DNA from 3 places in the Streptomyces hazeniae genome. Region 3 is predicted to be linked to each of the others. Evidence: riboswitches for the same ligand, from Rfam matches in the RefSeq annotation. Region 3 holds a riboswitch; each other region holds the start of a gene.
What was found. Region 3 has a riboswitch for cyclic di-AMP ahead of RM572_RS16805 (transglycosylase SLT domain-containing protein). Riboswitches for the same ligand answer to the same signal wherever they lie in the genome.
Positions count from the first base shown of each region.

Region 1 (6,195 bases), on a different contig from region 3:
GTCGCGCCCGACGTGGCCGCCGCGATCGACGTGCCGATGACGCCGAGGACCAACAGCAGCGACACGGGCAGCATGCTGAGGAACGACCGGCCGCGCGGGATCACCATCGGGCAGATGGCGTGCACCTTCCGCCGTCCGTCGCGCTCCTGCCGACTGCGGTTGAGCGCCTCGCCCGCCTCGTCCAGCGGCACGGTCTGCTCGGACATCACGGTGTCGATGTCGCCGCCCTGCTCCCGCGCCGCCGGGAAGTCGGCCGGGTCGATGCTGTCCTCCTGGAGCAGCTCCTCCCGGCTCCCGGACGCGCCCCGGCTCAGCCTGCCGGCGACTCCGCTCCCGCGCTCCGCCGCATCACCCGCGTGCTGCCGCAACGCGTCCTCCGCGACGGAGCGCGGATCGGCTCCGCCCGCCACCGCCTGGGCGGCTCTGCGTAGGTTCTGGCCACGTGAAGCCACGAACATCCCCCTGTCTCACGTCTGCGTCTTCGGCCCTCCATCCCACACCATGCTTCGGACCTGCGGAAAGCCGGGCACGCCGATCGTGACGCGACCGGTACGGGTGGCGTGCGCGGGGCGCCAGTTGACACCCGGCCCTTCGTTCGGTTGGTTGGACGCCGCCGCTGCCGCGCACGGCGGCGGACACGGCACAGCGAGAACTCACACGGGGGGCGGCGCCATGAGCGACCCGGGCATGCAACAGGGCGGAGTCGGGGCCACGGCGGCCGACTTCCCGCCGACCGCGCAGTCGTTGAAGACGGTCCTCCGCGCCTGGACGGCGGTGCTCGCCGCCGCCCCGCTGTTCGCGGCCCTGGGCGTGCTGCTCCTGGCCATGGACGGCGATTACGGCTTCTACCTCGTCATCTTCGGCGTGGGCATGACCGTCGGCGCCCTGCTGTGGCTGTCCTACGCGCGGAAGATGCGGGCGGCGCTGCAGCGCGGCCCCTGGGCGGCCTGCCGGGCGACGACGGTCAGCTCGGGCCTCAACAACCCGACGGTGGTGGTCCAGGACCCCGGCACGGCGGAGCTGAGGGTCTACGTGGCGCGCACGGCCCTGTGGTCGATGGACTGGGCGGACCCCGGGCCCGCCGGGGTGCTGTGGTGGGCCGCCCACCCCGAGGGCGGCGCCGTCGTGTGCCGGCCGGGCGGCACCAGCCTCGTGTGGGTGAAGCCGCTGCGCGCGGGGCGGAAGCGGGACGCCGGGCTGGCGCAGGCGGCCCAGCGCGGCCTGATGCAGCAGCCCGGAGGGCAGCCGCAGGGGTGGGGCGGCCAGCCCCAGCCGCACCCGCAGGCTCCGTATCCGCAGGCTCCGTATCCGCAGAAGCAGCCCCCGCAGCAGCAGCCGGGGTGGACGCCGCCGCCCGGCGGCCAGGGCGGGCCGGGCTGGGGGCAGCAGCCCCCGGCGGCGCAGCCGCCGCACCCGCAGCAGCAGCCGGGCTGGGGGCCGCCGCCGCAGGCTCCGCAGCCGGGGCACGGGCCCTACCCCGGTCAGGGCCAGGGCGGCCACCCGGGTCAGGGGTCCGGCGGCGGGTGGTGAGCCGCGCGGTCGCGGCCTGACACGACGCCGCCCGGCGCGCCCCGGGAGGGGCGGCGCCGGGCGGCGTGCGCGGGGCGGGGGTGCCTCAGAGGGAGACGCCGTTGGCCCGCAGGTACTGGACCGGGTCGATGTCCGAGCCGTAGTCCGGGCCGGTGCGCACCTCGAAGTGCAGGTGCGGGCCGGTGCTGTTGCCGGTGGAGCCGACGGCCCCGATCTGCTGGCCGGCGCTGACGCTCTCGCCCGCCGAGACGGACAGCGAGGACAGGTGGCCGTACTGGCTGTACCGGCCGTCCTCGTGCTGGATGACGACCTGGTTGCCGTACGAACCGGCCCAGCCGGCGGAGACGACCGTGCCGTTGGCGACGGACTTCACCGTGGTGCCGGTGGAGGCGGCGAAGTCCACACCGGTGTGGTAGCCGCTGGACCAGCTGGCGCCGGTCTGGTGGTACGGGGTGCTCGTGGCGGCCTCGACCGGAGCGGAGAAGCCGCCGGCGGCGCTCTCGGCCTGGGAGGTGTCCGCGGACTCCGCGGCGGCGGAGGCCGCGTCGGAGCTGCCGGAGTCCTGCTTCGGCGCCGGAGCCTTCTTCTCGGTCTTCTCGGGCTTCTCGGCGGTCTCCTTCTTCGGCGCCTCGCTCTGCGTGGCGCCGGCGGCGGAGCCGTTCAGGCTGAGCTCCTGGCCCGGGTAGATCAGGTCCGGGTTGCCGCCGATGACCTCGCGGTTGCCGTCGTAGACGGTGTTCCAGCCGCCGTCCACGTCGTGCGCGTTGGCGATCTTGAACAGGGTGTCGCCGCTGACCACGGTGTAGCTCTCGGTCTTGGCGTCCTTCGGGGCCTTCGTGTCCCGGGCACCGGTGTCGGCCTTCGGGGCGGCCTGCTTCGGGGCCTCGGCGGTCTCGGCCTTCGAGGCGGCGGCGTCCTCGCCACCACCGTTCGGGTCGATCTGCGGGTCGCCGCTGTTCTGCTGCAGGCCGGCCTGCGGGCCGCAGTTGGGCCAGGCGCCCGGGCCCTGGAGGGCGAGCAGCTTCTCGGCGGCGGCTATCTGCTGGTCCTTGGTGGCGAGGTCGGCGCGGGGCGCGAACTCGGTGCCGCCGGCGGCCTCCCAGCTGGACTGGGTGAACTGCAGGCCGCCGTAGAAGCCGTTGCCGGTGTTGATGCTCCAGTTACCGGTGGACTCGCACTGGGCGACCTTGTCCCAGGTGTCCACGGAGGCGGCCTGGGCGCCGCCGGCGGTCACGAGCGGAAGGGCGATGCCGGCGCCGCCCGCGGTCAGGGCGAGGGCGGTGGCGCGGCGGGTGAAACGCTGCGTCTTGGAGCGACGATGACGTCCGCGTGCAGACATGGCTGTGGTCCTCTCCTACGCCTGCGAGGTGAGCTGTCGGGTTCGGGCTGGAGTTGCCCGGTCGCCTGTGCGAGCGCATGAGCGGCACTCGCTGCGACTTCACCCCAAGCCGTCCGGTGACGTACCGGCGCGGCACTTACCTTGGGTCCCCCACTCCTGCCGTTCGTGGGTCACGGGTGGCTCCTGCTCCGGGCGGCAGGACTCGGCGTCCCGGCTCAGGGCCGCCGCACGAGCGCGGCGGCGGAGGGAACCAAAACACAGGGATTCGGATTGCGGCAAGAAAGTCGGGTTTACGGACGGTCTTCACACGGGCTTCACGCCACTCCGACACGACTGTGTGCTGCTGTCCGTTTTCGCTGAGTTGTCGCGATCTTCGTATGTCGAGTGCTCAACTCGCCGCTATGAAGGGGGAGTTGAGAAAGCCCTGAATTTCGGTCCGGTGTGCGGCGCGCCCCGTCGAGACCGTGCTGTTATTCGCGTCACGCCGCGAGGAGCAGACCGCCAATATCCATACCGAAACGCCAAATGGGACGTAACGGGCTTCCCTGCGGTAATGCGTCGATCTCGTCCGGGTCTCAGTCCCGTCCGGTCCGGGGTGGCGTGGTGCCCGGGAGGCGGTACCGACGCTCGGGGCGACCCGTGGTGCCGTACCGCAGGGACACCTCGGCCTCGCCGCCGGCCGCGAAGTGCTCCAGATAGCGCCGCGCGCTCACCCGGGAGAGCCCGCTCAGCTCCGCGCACTCGGCCGCCGAGAGGTCTCCCGGCGCCTCCTTGAGCGCCCGCCGTACGAGCGCCGCGGTCTGCGCGGTCAGCCCCTTGGGGAGGGCCGGTCGCTCGCGCGGCGGCGCGGCGGCTCGCGGATCCCCGGCGGGGGAGCCGAAGACCCGGTCGACCTCCGCCTGTCCGGCCTCTCCCGCCGCAGCGAGTGCCGCCAGCTCGCGTCGCCGCTGCGCGTAGGCGAGCAGCCGCTCCCGCAGGGTCCTGCTCTCGAACGGCTTGATGATGTAGTGCACGGCCCCGCCGAGCTGGGCTCCGCGCACGGTCTCCACGTCGCGTGCGGCGGTGACCACCAGGACGTCCACCCCGGGGGCGGCGGGCGCGGTGCCCGTCGTCTCCTCGCCGGGGTCGCCCCGCAGCGCGCGCAGGACGTCCAGTCCCGACATGTCCGGCAGGTAGATGTCCAGCAGCACCAGGTCCGGGCGCAGTGCGCGCACCGCCGTCAGTGCCTCGGCGCCGGTCCGGGCCTCCCCGGCGACGGCGAATCCGGGGGTCTGCTCGACCATCGCACGGTGCAGCCGGGCGACCATGAAGTCGTCGTCCACGACGAGCACCCGCACCGTCGGCCTCTCGCCCGGTCCGTTATGTCCCGATGTGTGGTGGTGTGTCATTCCAGAGCCTCGTAGTGCACGCCCGTCAGCTCCTCGGACGCCTCCCACAGCCTCCGGGCCATCGCCGGATCCCGCGCCCAGGGCGCCCGCCAGGCTGCGCCCGGCGCGCCGCGCAGCCCCAGCAGTCGCGGCCCCACGAAGGCCCCGGGACCCACCTCCGCGGAGGTGGCGGCGTAGAGCGTGGCCGCCGCGCCCAGCTCGGCCGACGAACCGACGAGTGAGTTCGCGGCCCGCATCAGCCGCTCGCCGGTCCGGTCGCCCCTCAGCCGGGGCCCCTTGGTCTGCAGCTCGGTCGACGCGTATCCGGGGTGGGCGGCCGCCACGACCATGCCGTGCTCCCGGGTGCGGCGCGCCAGCTCCAGCGTGAAGAGCAGGTTCGCCGTCTTCGAGCGCCCGTACGCCGTCCAGCGCCGGTAGCCGCGCTCGCTGTTCAGGTCCGCCGGATCGATGCCCGAGACGACGTGCACGAGGCTGGAGACGTTCACGACCCGTGCGTCGCCGGCCGCCAGCAGCCGTTCCGTGAGCAGACCGGTGAGCGCGAAGTGCCCGAGGTGGTTGACGCCGAACTGCATCTCGAAGCCGTCGGCGGTCAGCGAGTGCGGGATCGCCATCAGCCCCGCGTTGTTGACCAGCAGGTGCAGCGGCTTGTCCGGCATCCCGGCCGCGAACTCGCGGATGCTGCCCAGGTCGGCCAGGTCCAGCCGGCGCAGCTCCGCGTGCGCCTCCGGGACCTCCGCGAGCAGCCGCTCCAGCGCCCGTTCGCCGCGCGACCGGTTCCGGCAGCCCAGCACGACGCGCGCGCCGCGCCGGGCCAGCTCGCGGGCCGTGACGTAGCCCAGACCGCTGTTCGCACCGGTCACGACCGCGGTGCGGCCGTTCTGGTCGGGAATCCTGCGTGCCGTCCAGCCCATCGCCTGCCGCGCTCCTCGCCGTGTCGCCCTGCCGCCGTCGGAGTGCCGCTGCGTGCCGCCGTCGGCGTGCCGGCCCGGTGCGTCCGCGCCGACCTGCTGTTTCGTACCCGCCCAGGGTAGAGCGGCAGGTGGGCCACGGCGAGGGCGGCGCCAGGCGTGGCGTCAGGCGGCGGGGGCCGCCGCGGAGGCCGCGGCGGGGACGGGCGACGTGCGCACCGGGAGGACCGGAACCGACACGTCCGCGTCGTCCAGGCAGCGGCCCGTGGCCAGGTCGAAGCGCTGCTTCAGCAGCGGCGACGCCACGAACGGCCGCCCCGCGTCCGAACCGGTCAGGCCCCGGGAGAGGACGTAGGCGCCGGTGAACGGGTCCCGGTTGCCGATCGCGTACGCCTTCCCCGCGCGGTCGGTGAACAGCGCGACCTGCGTGCCGTCCGGCAGCAGCGCCGCCACGCCGCGTCCGGGCACCAGGTCGCCGGGCCCGCACACCGGGTGCCAGGCGCCGCCCGCCGCCACCTCCAGCCGCTCCGGGGCGCGTGCCGGAGCGGGGGCCGAGCCGGGGGCCGTGACGAGGGCGTGCGTGCGGTGCTCGGGAGCGAGGGTCGTGGTCATGCCGGAGTCCCTTCGAGGGTGCGGACGGGGATGTCGGGACCGGACAGCAGCGTCAGGTCCGGTTTCACCTGCTCGCGCTCCGCGACGAACCGGACCGACGGGTCCGGCGCGCCGGGCGCGTTGACGAACGACACGAAGCGCCGCAGCCGCTCGGGGTCGTTCAGCGTCTCGGCCCACTCGTCGCGGTAGCCGGCGACGTGCGCGGCCATCAGCGCCTCCAGCTCGTCGCAGAGGCCGAGCGAGTCCTCCACCACGACCTCCCGCACGTGGTCCAGGCCGCCCTCGAGGCGCTCCAGCCAGGTCGAGGTGCGTTCCAGCCGGTCGGCGGTGCGGATGTAGAACATCAGGAACCGGTCGATCAGCCGGATCAGCCCGGCGTCGTCCAGGTCCTGCGCCAGCAGGTCGGCGTGCCGCGGGG
Region 1 is NZ_JAVREQ010000001.1:224,143-230,337, reverse strand. Features, by position in the region: gene RM572_RS01265 (SPFH domain-containing protein) at 1-452, opposite strand, end outside; gene RM572_RS01260 (hypothetical protein) at 673-1,530, shown strand; gene RM572_RS01255 (transglycosylase family protein) at 1,616-2,869, opposite strand; cyclic di-AMP (ydaO/yuaA leader) riboswitch at 2,875-3,057, opposite strand; gene RM572_RS01250 (response regulator) at 3,445-4,257, opposite strand; gene RM572_RS01245 (oxidoreductase) at 4,254-5,168, opposite strand; gene nirD (nitrite reductase small subunit NirD) at 5,331-5,777, opposite strand; gene nirB (nitrite reductase large subunit NirB) at 5,774-6,195, opposite strand, start outside.
Region 1: another riboswitch for cyclic di-AMP. It lies ahead of RM572_RS01255 (transglycosylase family protein); the one in region 3 lies ahead of RM572_RS16805 (transglycosylase SLT domain-containing protein).

Region 2 (6,195 bases), on a different contig from region 3:
TCCGGGCCTCCGCGTCCCTCGGCTCCAGCCCGAGGATTCCGGCGCCCAGGGCACTGGCGTCCACTCCGGCGCTGCCGCCGGGCCCGCAGGCGTCCGTCGACAACGTGACCGTGCCGCCCGGACGCGCCGTGCCCGGGGCGACCCTGATGGCGCCGTCGTCACCGGCGGCGAAGGCGGTCGTGACGGTCGTTGCGGTTATGCCGACGACGGCCACGGACAGCGCCGCGCCGGAGAGCCGCCGAGCGACTCTCGGCCGGCGCGGCGTGGAAAACGCACGCATGAACGAACCTCCGACGATGGCGGGGTGCGCGGCGCGCGGCTGCGCCGGCGTGCTCCCGGGACGCCCCGCGTCCGCATCCGAGCCAAGTCGCATCCCCCCGGTTCCGCGCTCCGGGCGGAGCGCCCCGTCGTCGGCGCAGGTGGGCGGTGGTGCCCGTGGACGTTGCTCCATGCGGCGGACGGTGGACGGAGCGATGCCCGGGCGGCGGGACCGGGCGGGCCGGGCCAGGGGGATGTACGGGTGAACTCCGGGCCCGTACCCCCCTTGTGGGTGACACGGCTGATCCGGGCGGGTGACTTCGGGCCGGTGGGCCTCGTTGTCTCTGGCATGGCTGTGATGCTCACGCAGTGGTCGCCGGTGCCCTGGTCGGGAGAAACGGTTCCCCGTCCGGCTCTTCCGCCCCCGGCGGATGCCTCCGCGCCCACGCCCATCTACGAGACGCTCGTACGCGAGTGGTCCCTGGCCGGCCGCACCGTTCCGGGGCAGGGAGGCCGTCACGGCCGCAGCGAGCCCGTGGAGACCGGCGCGCGGTGGTGGCGCACGGAGGAGGGGCGGCCGTCCTACGGCGGCCCTTCGCCGGTGGTGCCCGGTCCTGCCGCGTACGGGGGCGCGGTGTACGGCGGCAACGGCGGTGACCTGTACGGCACTTCGCTTGAGCGGTACGGCTTCTCCGCAGAGCGGCAGGCCAACGGTACGGAGGGGTACGGCACCTCCGCCGCCCCCTACCGGAGTGTCGCGCCCTACGTGGGCGTCTCCGGTTACGGCGACGGGGGCGACGACGCGGGCGGCCGTGCAGCGGAGGCGCGACCGGCGGAGGGTGTGGCCGGCGAGACGGAGGCGGCGGCCGCCGATCCGGAGAAGGCGGAGGAGAGTCCGCCCGCGTGGGAGCGCGTGGCGATTCTCTGACGCGTCCGGGGCGGTTCGGTGCCGTGGGGCGGTGGCTGGTGGGGGGCGGGGGCGTGGGCTGCGGTCCGGGCCGACGACCCGGAAACCCATGATGTACGGGCCGCGTTCTCGGTGAACGGTGGGCACGACTCTTACTTCGCGGCCCACACATCACGGGCAAGTGTTTCCGGGCGCATCGCCCCTGCCCTCCGCCCACGCCCCCTCACGTCCGTCGCGGTCGCGGCCCGCCCGTGCGCTGGAGGGGGAGGCGTGCGGGGTCGTCTGCCCTGAGCTTCGCTCGGGTGCGCTCATGTCCGACTCGCACCGGAAGGCCGGTTCCGTGACGGAGGTTGGGGCGGGTGCGCTGACGGTCCGTTGGTGGAGGTTCGGTGTCGGCCGTCGTGATCCACTCGTGATCACCCACGGAACCGGCGTGCTGACGGGGTGTGTTGGTGCGTCCGTATTGCTCCTCGGTGGGCGGGAAGTCCCTGCCAAAGCGTAGGCAAAATCAGCGGCCCGGCTTGGTTTCCCGGCTGCGGGTCTATTAACGTTCGATAACGCAGCGCGGTCGTCACTGCCGTCACTCCAGGCGGCACCGTGCGCCGTCGCCTAATCCCGCACGTGGGTCACGCGAGTCTCACCGCTCGCGCCGACACACCGAGGGAGCCGGGGAACCACCTTTCAGGGGTGAATCGGCGGTCCCGCCCAAGGACCGCTGTAGGAGACCTTCCTGCTCCGAACCCGTCAGCTAACCCGGTAGGCGAGAAGGAAGGAAAGGAGAGCGCCCCCAGTGGCGTCCACCAGGCATGCCCCCGAGGCCCGCGACCTCTACGGAAGCGGACATGTCGGCGACACCGACCTCACCACCGAGTTCCCCCAGTTCGAGGAGTCCTTCGACGCCACCGGCGCCTACGCCGTGCCGACCGTCTACGGGCCGGAGCAGGACGGGGCGTACGACGGGTGGAACCCGACCGCCGAATCGGTGCGGCCGGTGCGCGGCCGGCACCGCGTGGCGAAGCAGCGCGGCGGGATGGCCCGCAGCGGTGCGGTGCTCGGGGTCGGCATGATCGCGGCCGTCGGCGCGGGCGGAATGGCCACGGCCAAGGACAAGCCGTCCTCCGTCACGATGGCCGACATGTCCTCCCTCGCCGGCACGGTGGCGGACGAACTGCCCAGCGAGATAGGTGACCTGGTCCCCGGCGTCGACGGTTCGGCGGACACCACGACGGTCGCCGCTCACGCGCCGCTCGCCCAGGCCGGCTTCAGCACCGAGACCGCTGCTCCGGAGGGGGACGCCGGGGAGTCCCTGCGGGCCCGCATCCTGGCGCAGGCCGCCCAGCAGCAGTCGGCCGCCGACGCCACCGTCCGCGAGGACGCCGCGGACATCGCGCGCGCGGAGGCCGCCGAGGCCGCCGCGAAGAAGGCGGAGGCCGAGCGCAAGGCCGAGGCCGAGCGCAAGCGCGAAGCCGCCGAGGAGGCCCGCCGCAAGGCCGAGGCCGCTCGGCTCGCCGAACTCGCCCGCAGCTACAGCGTGCCGCTCTCCTCGTACACGCTCAGCTCCAGCTACGGCGCCGGCGGCAGCATGTGGGAGAACGACCACACCGGCCAGGACTTCGCCGCGCAGACCGGCACCCCGGTGATGGCCGTGCACAGCGGCACCGTGAAGGAGGCCGGCTGGGCCGGCTCGTACGGCTACCGCGTCGTACTCGAACTCGACGACGGCACCGAGGTCTGGTACTGCCACCTGTCCTCGATGAACGTCTCCGCCGGGTCCGAGGTCAACACCAAGGACGTCATCGGCAACGTCGGCTCCACCGGCAACTCCACCGGACCGCACCTCCACCTGGAGGTCCGGCCGGGCGGCGGTTCGCCCGTCGACCCGCTGTCCTGGCTGCGTGGGAAGGGACTGAACGTCTGACCCTTCTGCTCCGGGATTCCTTTTCACGTCCCTGATGCAGGGACGGTGCCGCCGCCTCGTGCCCGTCGAGGCCTGTGACACCTCCTCCCCCCACCGCAGTACTCGGCGACAAGGAGGGGCGGGGCGGCGGCAACCGGGGAACCGGGGCGGGCGGCCACCGAGACTCCGGCGGTCCTGGCGGACCACCCCCCGACGCCAGGGCCGCCGGACCCTTTCTAGCGCCGGCTCAGGAGGGCTTCCAGGAGGTCGGCGGCCCGTGTGGTGCCGCCCTCCGCGCGGGCGTCCTCGCGCAGCCGGGCGGACCGTCGGGCCACCTCGGGGTCGGAGGTGAGGGCGGTCAGCGCGGCGCGCAGCGACGCGGCGTCCGCGTCCGCGGTGTCGAGGCGGCGGGCCACGCCCAGTTCGACGAGGCGGTCCGCGTTCTGGAACTGCTCCGCGCCCTGCGGCACCGCGATCATCGGCACGCCCGTGAAGAGCCCTTCGCTGCTGCCGCCCATCCCGGCGTGCGTGACGAAGGCGTCCGCCTGGCCCAGAATCGCCAACTGCGGTACCCAGGAGTGCACTTCGACGTTCACCGGGATCTCGCCCAGCTCGGACGGGTCGACGTAGCGGCCGATCTGCAGCACCACGTGCCAGCCGGGGAGGCCGCCGAAGGCGGCCAGGCACTGCCGGTAGAACTCCGGCTGCCGGGTGTACGCCGAACCGAGCGACACGAGCAGCACGTTCTCGGCCCCGGCCGGACGGGTCCACGCACCCTGGTCGGCGCGGTCCCCGAAGCAGGGCCCGACGAAACTCACCACATCGGGGTCCACGAGGTCGGCGTGCGGCTGCATCGCCCGGGGGATCATGGCCAGCGCGCGGTCGGGCAGCCCGACGAAGGACGGGCCGTCCGTCGTGGTCGCGCCGGACGCCTCGGCCCAGGCGGATACGCGGTCGAAGTACTCCTGGGCGCCGGGCAGTTGCAGCATCTGCTTCAGCACGGCCTGTTCCTCGTCGTGCCAGGCCACGTACGTCGGTGACAGCTGCACCGCGGGGCGGCCCTGCCGCTCGGCGAGGGCGCGGACGGCGTAGCCGCCGATGTCGTACAGGTAGAGGTCGGCGGGGTCGTCCTCGTACACCGCCTCGATCTGCGGGAGCACGTGCATCGCGTCGTCCAGGAAGACGCTCATCGCGCCGACCGGGTCCTCCGGCCAGTCGTTGTCGGTCACCGGGAGCGTCGAGTCGAACGGCACGAACGTGGCGCCGGTGCCGGTGACGAGGTCCGCGACGGCGTGCCCGTTGGCGTAGGTCACGCGGTGGCCGCGCGCCACCAGTTCGCGGATGATCTCCAGGCTCGGCAGCACGTGGCTGACGGCGGGCACGCCGACCATGGCGATGTGGGCGCGCGGGTGGGAGCGGGGCAGGTTCATGAGTCTCCTCGAGGATCTACGGGCGTGACGGCATCGGCCCGCGGCGAAGGCCCGGGCACGGGTGACGGTGGCGGCGCGCTGCGCCGCGCCGTCTCACTCGTAGATCTGCAGGAAGGAGTACATGCCGGCGAGGTTAGCCCGTGGCCCTCCGGGCTTCCACCGGATTTCCGCCGGGCGGCTCAGCGGCGGGGCTGACCGTAGGCGTGGCGGACGTGGAGGCGGACGACGAGGCGGCGGTCCGTGACCATCGAGCGGCGGTACTGGTTCCAGTCGCCGTGTTCGCCGGAGATCGCGCGGTACACGTCGACCAGTTCCTCCACCGTCGCATCGTACGGGTCCGCCGCGACGGCGGTCAGCTCCGCGTCGCCCTCGGCGACCGTCCAGGACCAGCCGTCGGCCGTCGTGACGTGGTAGCTCGCGCGCGGGTCGCGGGCGAGGTTGCGGGTCTTGGCACGGTCCGCGGTGACCGACACCCGGACGATCCGCTGCTCCGGGTCGTACGCGTGCAGCACGTTGGACAGTTGCGGCCGGCCGTCCCGCTTCAGCGTCACCAGAACGCCCCGGTTCTGGTCCGTCAGCAGCGACAGCAGCGCCTCCTGCGGCACCTTCTCGTCCATGTCTCGCTCCTCCGCGCGTCGGGGAAAGGGCGGCGGCGCCCCCGGCACGCCCCTTCCCCCGATCCTCGCAGGCCAAGCCCGCTGCGGGAGACGGCTCAGCGCCGGGCGTCCCAGCGGCCGGGGTCGTCCTCCAGCGACGCCCGCGCCCACCGCCCGTGCTCGGCGGCCGCCGCGTAGGTGTCCTGGAGGAAGGCCATCAGCGCGCCGTCCGGGTCCGGGGACGTCCGCACGGCCTCGTAGGGGAGCAGGAACTGCCCGTTCTGCGCGCTGTAGTACGCCTCGTCCGGCCGCACAGGGTGGTCCGCGAAGCCCTCGGGTTCGGGGTAGGCGTACGCGTAGAAGGCGCCCTCCTCGCCGCCGCCCGGCCAGAAGCCGCAGCTGCTCAGTTCGCGGGAGTAGCCCTCGACCATCACCCAGTCACCGCAGTTGGGCGCGCCGCCGCGGTGCGGTGGGGCGGGGCGTCCGGAGAAACGGGTGCAGGCCAGGTCCATCGCGCCCCAGAAGAAGTGCACGGGACTGACCTTGCCGACGAAGTGCGAGCGGAACTCGCCCATCACCCGCTGCGCCTGGAGGAGCTGGCGCCAGAACAGCTGCGCGGCGCCGGGGTCGTAGGAGGCGTGCCGGTCGTCCTCGGCGAACGGGATGGCCGGCTCGACCTCGTTCGGGTGGCCCTGGATGGGGGCCTCGACGCCCAGTTCGTCCAGTGCGCGCATCGTCTCGGTGTGGAAGCGGGCCACCGACATGGGCTCCAGCGGTACGTGGCGCGTGCCGGTGGAGTCGCGGCGCAGCACCAGCCGGTGGTCGACGAAGTCGAACTCCACGTCGAAGGCCCCGTCGCGGTACGGCACGGCGGAGGTGGTCAGTCCGCGCGCGCTGACGTACAGGGTGACCTGCCACCAGTGGTTGACCAGCGGCGCGTGGGCCAGGCGCACCTTGCCCACGATCTGCGTCCACATGTGCAGGGTGTCGCGGGTGTCGGCCCAGTCGTCCACCCGCAGCCGCGGCCATGCCGCGGTCGCCCGTGCTGCTGTCCGGTCCGTCACGGCCGTGCCTCCCGGGTCGGCGTCGCCGGTCTCCCTTCGCAGG
Region 2 is NZ_JAVREQ010000010.1:135,561-141,755, forward strand. Features, by position in the region: gene RM572_RS13540 (hypothetical protein) at 1-280, opposite strand, end outside; gene RM572_RS13545 (hypothetical protein) at 608-1,186, shown strand; cyclic di-AMP (ydaO/yuaA leader) riboswitch at 1,803-1,943, shown strand; gene RM572_RS13550 (M23 family metallopeptidase) at 1,956-3,083, shown strand; gene RM572_RS13555 (macrolide family glycosyltransferase) at 3,299-4,492, opposite strand; gene RM572_RS13560 (PPOX class F420-dependent oxidoreductase) at 4,672-5,109, opposite strand; gene RM572_RS13565 (DUF5996 family protein) at 5,205-6,152, opposite strand.
Region 2: another riboswitch for cyclic di-AMP. It lies ahead of RM572_RS13550 (M23 family metallopeptidase); the one in region 3 lies ahead of RM572_RS16805 (transglycosylase SLT domain-containing protein).

Region 3 (6,195 bases):
TCCCGGCGGTGTCGCCGGGGCGAAGCCGATCCAGCTCGGCGTCCAGGACCAGCTCACCGGCTGGCCGGTGCTGTGCTTCGCGGTGACGCTGCTGCTGATCTTCCTGCTCCACGTGCGGCGGGTGCCCGGCGCGATCCTCATCGGCATCGTCGGCGGCACCCTCTTCGCCGCGCTGGTGCACGCCGTGGCCGGCCTGTCCGTGCAGGACTGGGGCGGGCTGAACGCCCCGGAACTGACCGGGTCGATCGTCAGCGCACCGGACTTCGGCCTGTTCGGCCAGGTCTCCTTCACCGGCATGGCCGACGTCGGCACGATCACCGTGGGCGTGATCGTCTTCACCCTCGTGCTGGCCGGGTTCTTTGACGCCATGGGCACGATCATCGGGATCGGCCAGCAGGCCGACCTCGCCGACCGGGATGGCAAGATGCCCGGCCTCAGCAAGGCCCTGGCGATCGACGGCGCCGGCGGCATCGTCGGCGGCGTCGCGGGCGCCTCCGGTCAGACGGTGTTCGTGGAGTCGACGGCGGGCGTCGGCGACGGCGCACGCACCGGGTTCGCCAGCGTCGTCACCGGCCTGGCCTTCACCCTGTGCCTGTTCTTCACGCCGCTCGCCCAGGTGATCCCGACACAGGTGGCCGCCGCCGCGCTGGTCGTCATCGGCTCGATGATGATGACGAACGCCAAGCACATCGACTGGAACGACCCGGCGACGTCCGTCCCGGTGTTCCTCACCACCGTCCTGATGCCGTTCACCTACTCCATCACCGCCGGTATCGCCGCGGGCGTCATCTCCTACGTGCTGATCCGCGCCGTGCAGGGCCGGTGGCGGGAGCCGGGATGGCTGATGTGGGTACTGGCACTGGTCTTCTTCGTCTACTTCTCGCTCGGGCCCATCGAGGCCTGGCTCGGAGTGAAGTAGCCGGAGCGGACGCACCGCCCCACCGCACCGCACCGCACCGACCCTGGAGGTTCCCCCGTGCTGGACATCGCCGCCGAACTGCACCAGTGGTGCGAGGAGGGCCGCGACTTCGCCGTGGCCACGGTGGTGGCCGTCAGCGGCAGCGCGCCCCGGCAGCCCGGCGCGGCGCTCGCCGTGGACGCCGGGGGCACCGCGGTCGGCAGCGTGTCCGGCGGCTGCGTCGAGGGCGCGGTCTACGAGCTGTGCGCCGAGGCGCTCCGGGACGGCCGGCCCGTCACGGAGCGCTTCGGCTACAGCGACGACGACGCCTTCGCCGTGGGTCTGACCTGCGGCGGCGTCATCGACGTGCTGGTCGTGCCGGTGCGCGCGGACGCGCCGTGGCGGGAGACGTACGCGGCGGCCGCGGCCGCGGCGACGCGCGGCGGCTCCGCGGCCCTCGCCCGTGTGGTGGCCGGTCCGCCGGAGCTCCTGGGGCGGGCGCTTCTCGTCCGCCCGGACGACGACAGCGGTGAGGGTCACGGCGACGGTCAGGGGCCCGGTCACGGCGACGGCGCGTCCGGTGCCGCGGGAACCCTCGGCGGGCACCCCGGCCTGGACCGTACGGCCGCCGCCGAGGCGCGCGCCCTGCTGGACGCCGGGCGCACCGCCACCCTCGGCATCGGGGCGGAGGGGAGCCGCTGCGGCGCACCCCTCACCCTGCTGGTGGAGTCGAGCGTGCCGGCGCCGCGCATGCTGGTGTTCGGCGCGATCGACTTCGCCGCGGCGCTGGTCCGGGCGGGGAGGTTCCTCGGCTACCGCGTCACGGTCTGCGACGCCCGTCCGGTGTTCGCCACGGCGGCGCGCTTCCCGGACGCGGACGAGGTGGTCGTCGACTGGCCGCACGACTACCTGGACGCCACCGAGGTCGACGCCCGCACGGTGGTGTGCGTCCTCACCCACGACGCCAAGTTCGACATCCCGCTGCTGGAGCGTGCCCTGCGGCTGCCGGTCGCCTACGTGGGGGCGATGGGCTCGCGCCGCACCCACGAGGACCGTCTCGCCCGGCTGCGCGCGGCGGGCGTCACCGAACTCGAACTCGCCCGGCTGTGCTCGCCCATCGGCCTGGACCTGGGCGCGCGCACACCCGAGGAGACGGCGGTGTCCATCGCCGCGGAGATCGTCGCCAGCCGCCGCGGCGGCTCCGGGCTGCCGCTGACCGGGGCCCACACCCCGATCCACCACGATGGTCCCGGGGCCCGCGGCGGGGCCCGGCCGATCGGCTCCGTCGCCTGAACTCGGCGGCGCAGCCCGGCTGCCGCGACGGCTCCCGACCGCTGCCGCGCGCCGCCCCCGGGCACGACGAAAGCCGCCTCCCACCTGCACGCCGGTGGGAGGCGGCCGTCGAGTGACCCTCGAACGTCAGGCTCAGTAGGGGCCGTTGACGTTGTCGATGCTGCCGTAGCGGTCGGCCGCGTAGTTGCAGGCGGCGACGATGTTGGCGACCGGGTCGTACTGGTCGTAGGCCGTGCCCTCGACGTGGTAGGCGTCGAAGGTGGGCTTGATGACCTGGAGCAGGCCGATGGACGGCGTGCCGTTCTGGGCGTTGATGTCCCAGTTGTTGATGGCGCTCGGGTCACCGCCGGACTCACGGATGATGTTGCGGTGGATGCCGTCGTAGGAGCCCGGGATGCCCTCCTGCTCCATGATGGCCAGCGCCTCGCGGATCCAGCCGTCCAGGTTGTCCGGGTAGGTGGCCTGGTCGGCCGACTCGCCGGAGGTCTCGGTGGAGGACTGCTGGGCCTCGCCGCCCTTCTGGGCCGACGCGGCCTCGAGGGTCAGCTCCTGACCGGGGTGGATCAGGTCCGGGTTCCCGCCGACCGTCTCCTTGTTGGCCTCGTAGACGGTCTGCCAGCCGCCCTTCACGTCGTGCGCGTTGGCGATCTTGAAGAGGGTGTCGCCGGAGGCGACGGTGTAGCTCTCGGCGGCGGCGGTCTGCTCCGCCTTGGCGCCGGCCTTGACGGTCTTCACGTTGGCGGCGGCCGGCGCGGAGGCGGGGGCGGCCTGGGCGGTGCCCGCTGCGGCGATCGGCGCGGCGACGGCGCCGCCGGCGGCGAGCGCGACGGAAAGGCGGGAGACCTTGCGGGCGTTGAACAGATGACGCGGGCGGCGGTGACGGCCACGGGACATGGTGGTGAATCCTCTCCTACGCCTGCGAGGTGAGCTGTCGGATTCGGGCGAGAAGAGTTGCCCGGCCATGTCCCGTCGCGTGGGGGCGCGATGAGGCATGGCTTCACCCCAAGCCGGCCGTCGTGCGGCGCGGCGCTTACCTGGTTCCCCCGCTCCTGCCGTTGCTGACTACTGCGCTTTTCCCTGGTGCCGGTCGGCAGGATTCGGCGTCCCGGCGCGGGAACCTCCGCCATGACGTGCGGAAGCGAGCACATAGGACCACAGCCGATTCGGCGGAGACAAGCTGCGGGAAAAGGTGACCTTCGCGTCTGCGATCTTTACCGGCCGGTGTTCCTCGACGCTTTGCGATGAAGCATTTTCCGAGCGTGAGAGCGGTGAATCCCCGGGATTTCCTAATCGTCAGGCACCGCAGGCGATTTGGCCGCGCGACGCATCCTGGGGCGTCCCGGTTCCCAAGATCGGCCATGGCGCGATGTGAGTCCCGCCACAAGGGACTTGGGGTGTTCCTTATATCCACCTATTTCCAGCTCTCCTGCCGTGGAGCGGTGTTGGTCGTGCGAGGGAAGCGTGGAGAGGGTGCATGTCGGACTTGCCTGTTTTGCCTGTCACCTCCGTCCACGGTGACGCACGCGCGACGCCCTTCCGCCCGTGCGTCCCGCCCTCGCGCGCGACCTGTGCAGGACGGCGGTCGCAGTGGCCGTGGGCTGGGGTACCGCTCGCTCCGGGGAAACCGCGTGTTACCGGGCGCGGTGGGCGCCGGGCCGCGATAATGGGCCCGTGACCGGGCCGTGATCCGGTCGAGAGCGGTGCCCGAAGTTCTTCCGGGATTTCTTCCCCCGCGACGTCGAGACACGCCGCACCGCTCCGACGTCTCCGGTGAGAGGCACCCGCAGGGGAGCCCCCGACGAAGGAGTCAGACCATGAAGTACATGCTGATGCTGATGTCAGCCCAGAAGTACTACGACGCCATGAGCGGAAACCCCTCCCCGGGAGCCCCCGCCTGGTCGGAGTCCGAGCTCAAGGCCATGTTCCAGCACATGGAGAAGCTCAACCAGGACCTCGTCGCGTCCGGTGAATGGGTCGACGCCCAGGGACTGGCGGAGCCGTCCCAGACCCGTCTGGTCACCGCAGACAAGGACGGCCGCCCCGTGGTCTCCGACGGGCCCTTCGGCGAGACCAAGGAGGTGCTCGCGGGCTACTGGATCGTGGACGTGGAGACCCCGGAGCGCGCCTACGAGATCGCCGCCCGTGCCTACTCCTGCCCCGTTCCGGAGGGCTCCGACCCGGAGCCGGCGGTCGTCGTCCGCCCCGTCCCGGACGGGCCGCCGGACCAGGCGTGACCACCGACCCCCGCATCGAGGACCTGCTGCGCCGCCACGCGCCGCAGGTCCTCGGCGCGCTGGTCCGCCGCTACGGCCACTTCGACGCAGCCGAGGACGCCGTCTAGGAGGCGCTGCTCGCCGCCGCCGTGCAGTGGCCGGCCGAGGGCCGGCCCGAGAACCCGCGCGGCTGGCTCATCCGCGTCGCCTCCCGCCGCCTCACCGACCAGCTCCGCAGCGACTCCGCACGCCGCCGCCGCGAGGAGGCGGACGCCGCCCTGGCCCCGCCGGACGCGCTCGTCGTCCCGCCACCCGGTGAGGACGCCGCCCCGTCCGACGACGACACGCTCAGCCTGCTCTTCCTGTGCTGCCACCCGGAGCTCACACCGTCCGCGCAGGTCGCCCTGACCCTCCGCGCCGTCGGCGGCCTCACCACGGCGGAGATCGCCCGCGCCCACCTGGTGCCCGAGGCGACCATGGCGCAGCGGATCAACCGCGCCAAGCAGCGGATCAGGGCCTCCGGCGCCCACTTCCGCACCCCGCCCGAGGAGGAGCGGCAGGACCGGCTCGCCGTCGTCCTCCAGGTCCTCTACCTGATCTTCAACGAGGGCTACACCGCCTCCTCCGGGACGGAACTGCTGCGCGACGACCTCGCCGCCGAGGCCGTCCGCCTCACCCGGCTGCTGCGCAGCCTGCTCCCCGAGGACGGCGAGGTCGCCGGGCTGCTCGCGCTGATGCTGCTCACCGACGCCCGCCGCGCCGCCCGCACGGGTCCCTCCGGCGAGCTGGTGCCGCTGGCCGAGCAGGACCGGGCCCGCTGGGACACGGCGCAGATCGAGGAGGGCACCGCGCTGGTCGAGTACGCCCTGCGGCACACCCGCCCCGGCCCCTACCAGGTGCAGGCCGCCATCGCGGCCCTCCACGACGAGGCCGCCGACGCCGACACCACCGACTGGCCGCAGATCCTCGCCCTCTACGACGTACTCGACCGCACCTGGCCCAGCCCGGTCGTCCGGCTCAACCACGCCGTCGCGGTCGCCATGGTGCGCGGGCCCGAGTTCGGCCTCGCACTGCTGGACACGCTCCGCGACGACCCGTACCTGGCCCGCGGCCACCGTCTCGCCGCCGCCCGCGGCCACCTGCTGGACATGGCCGGCGACCGCGAGGCCGCGCGTGCGGCCTACCGCGAGGCCGCACGCCGGACGCTGAGCGACCCCGAGCGGCGCTACCTGCTCGTACGCGCCGCCCGTCTGGCGTGATCGGGCCGGCCCCCCGGCGGGCTGGCGACGGACCGCCGCCCGGGAGGAGAATGGAGACGACCCCACGCAGGGGGGAACCACCCCCGGAGGTGCATCACGATGGCCCGCTACATGGACGTCCACGAGGGGATGAAGGGCATCACCGCAGACGAACTCAGGGAAGCCCACGCGGCCGACCTGGCCATCGAAGGTGAGGAGAACGTGCACTTCGAGCGCGCCTGGGCCGACCCGGAGTCCGGCGTCGTCTACTGCCTGTCCGAAGCCCCGTCCCGCGAGGCCGTGCAACGCGTCCACGAACGCACCGGCCACCCCGCCGCCCACATCCACGAGGTGCCGCTCACCGTCTGAGCGCCGTGCCGACGGCGTCGGACGACGTGCTGCCGTCGGCGCTACGCAGACGGCACGCGCCGCCCGGGCTGCGAGCGGCGGGTGCCTCGGGTCCTGTCGAGCCGCCGCGTTACACGTCCTTGCAGTAGGGCACGAACCCGGTGTTGTCGACGTACCGTGCGGTGACCCAGTCGCCGCTGCTGCG
Region 3 is NZ_JAVREQ010000014.1:121,291-127,485, reverse strand. Features, by position in the region: gene RM572_RS16815 (NCS2 family permease) at 1-919, shown strand, start outside; gene RM572_RS16810 (XdhC family protein) at 977-2,191, shown strand; gene RM572_RS16805 (transglycosylase SLT domain-containing protein) at 2,324-3,085, opposite strand; cyclic di-AMP (ydaO/yuaA leader) riboswitch at 3,090-3,271, opposite strand; gene RM572_RS16800 (YciI family protein) at 4,006-4,425, shown strand; partial or broken gene RM572_RS16795 (RNA polymerase sigma factor) at 4,422-5,663, shown strand; gene RM572_RS16790 (SCO4226 family nickel-binding protein) at 5,763-6,011, shown strand; gene RM572_RS16785 (SH3 domain-containing protein) at 6,121-6,195, opposite strand, start outside.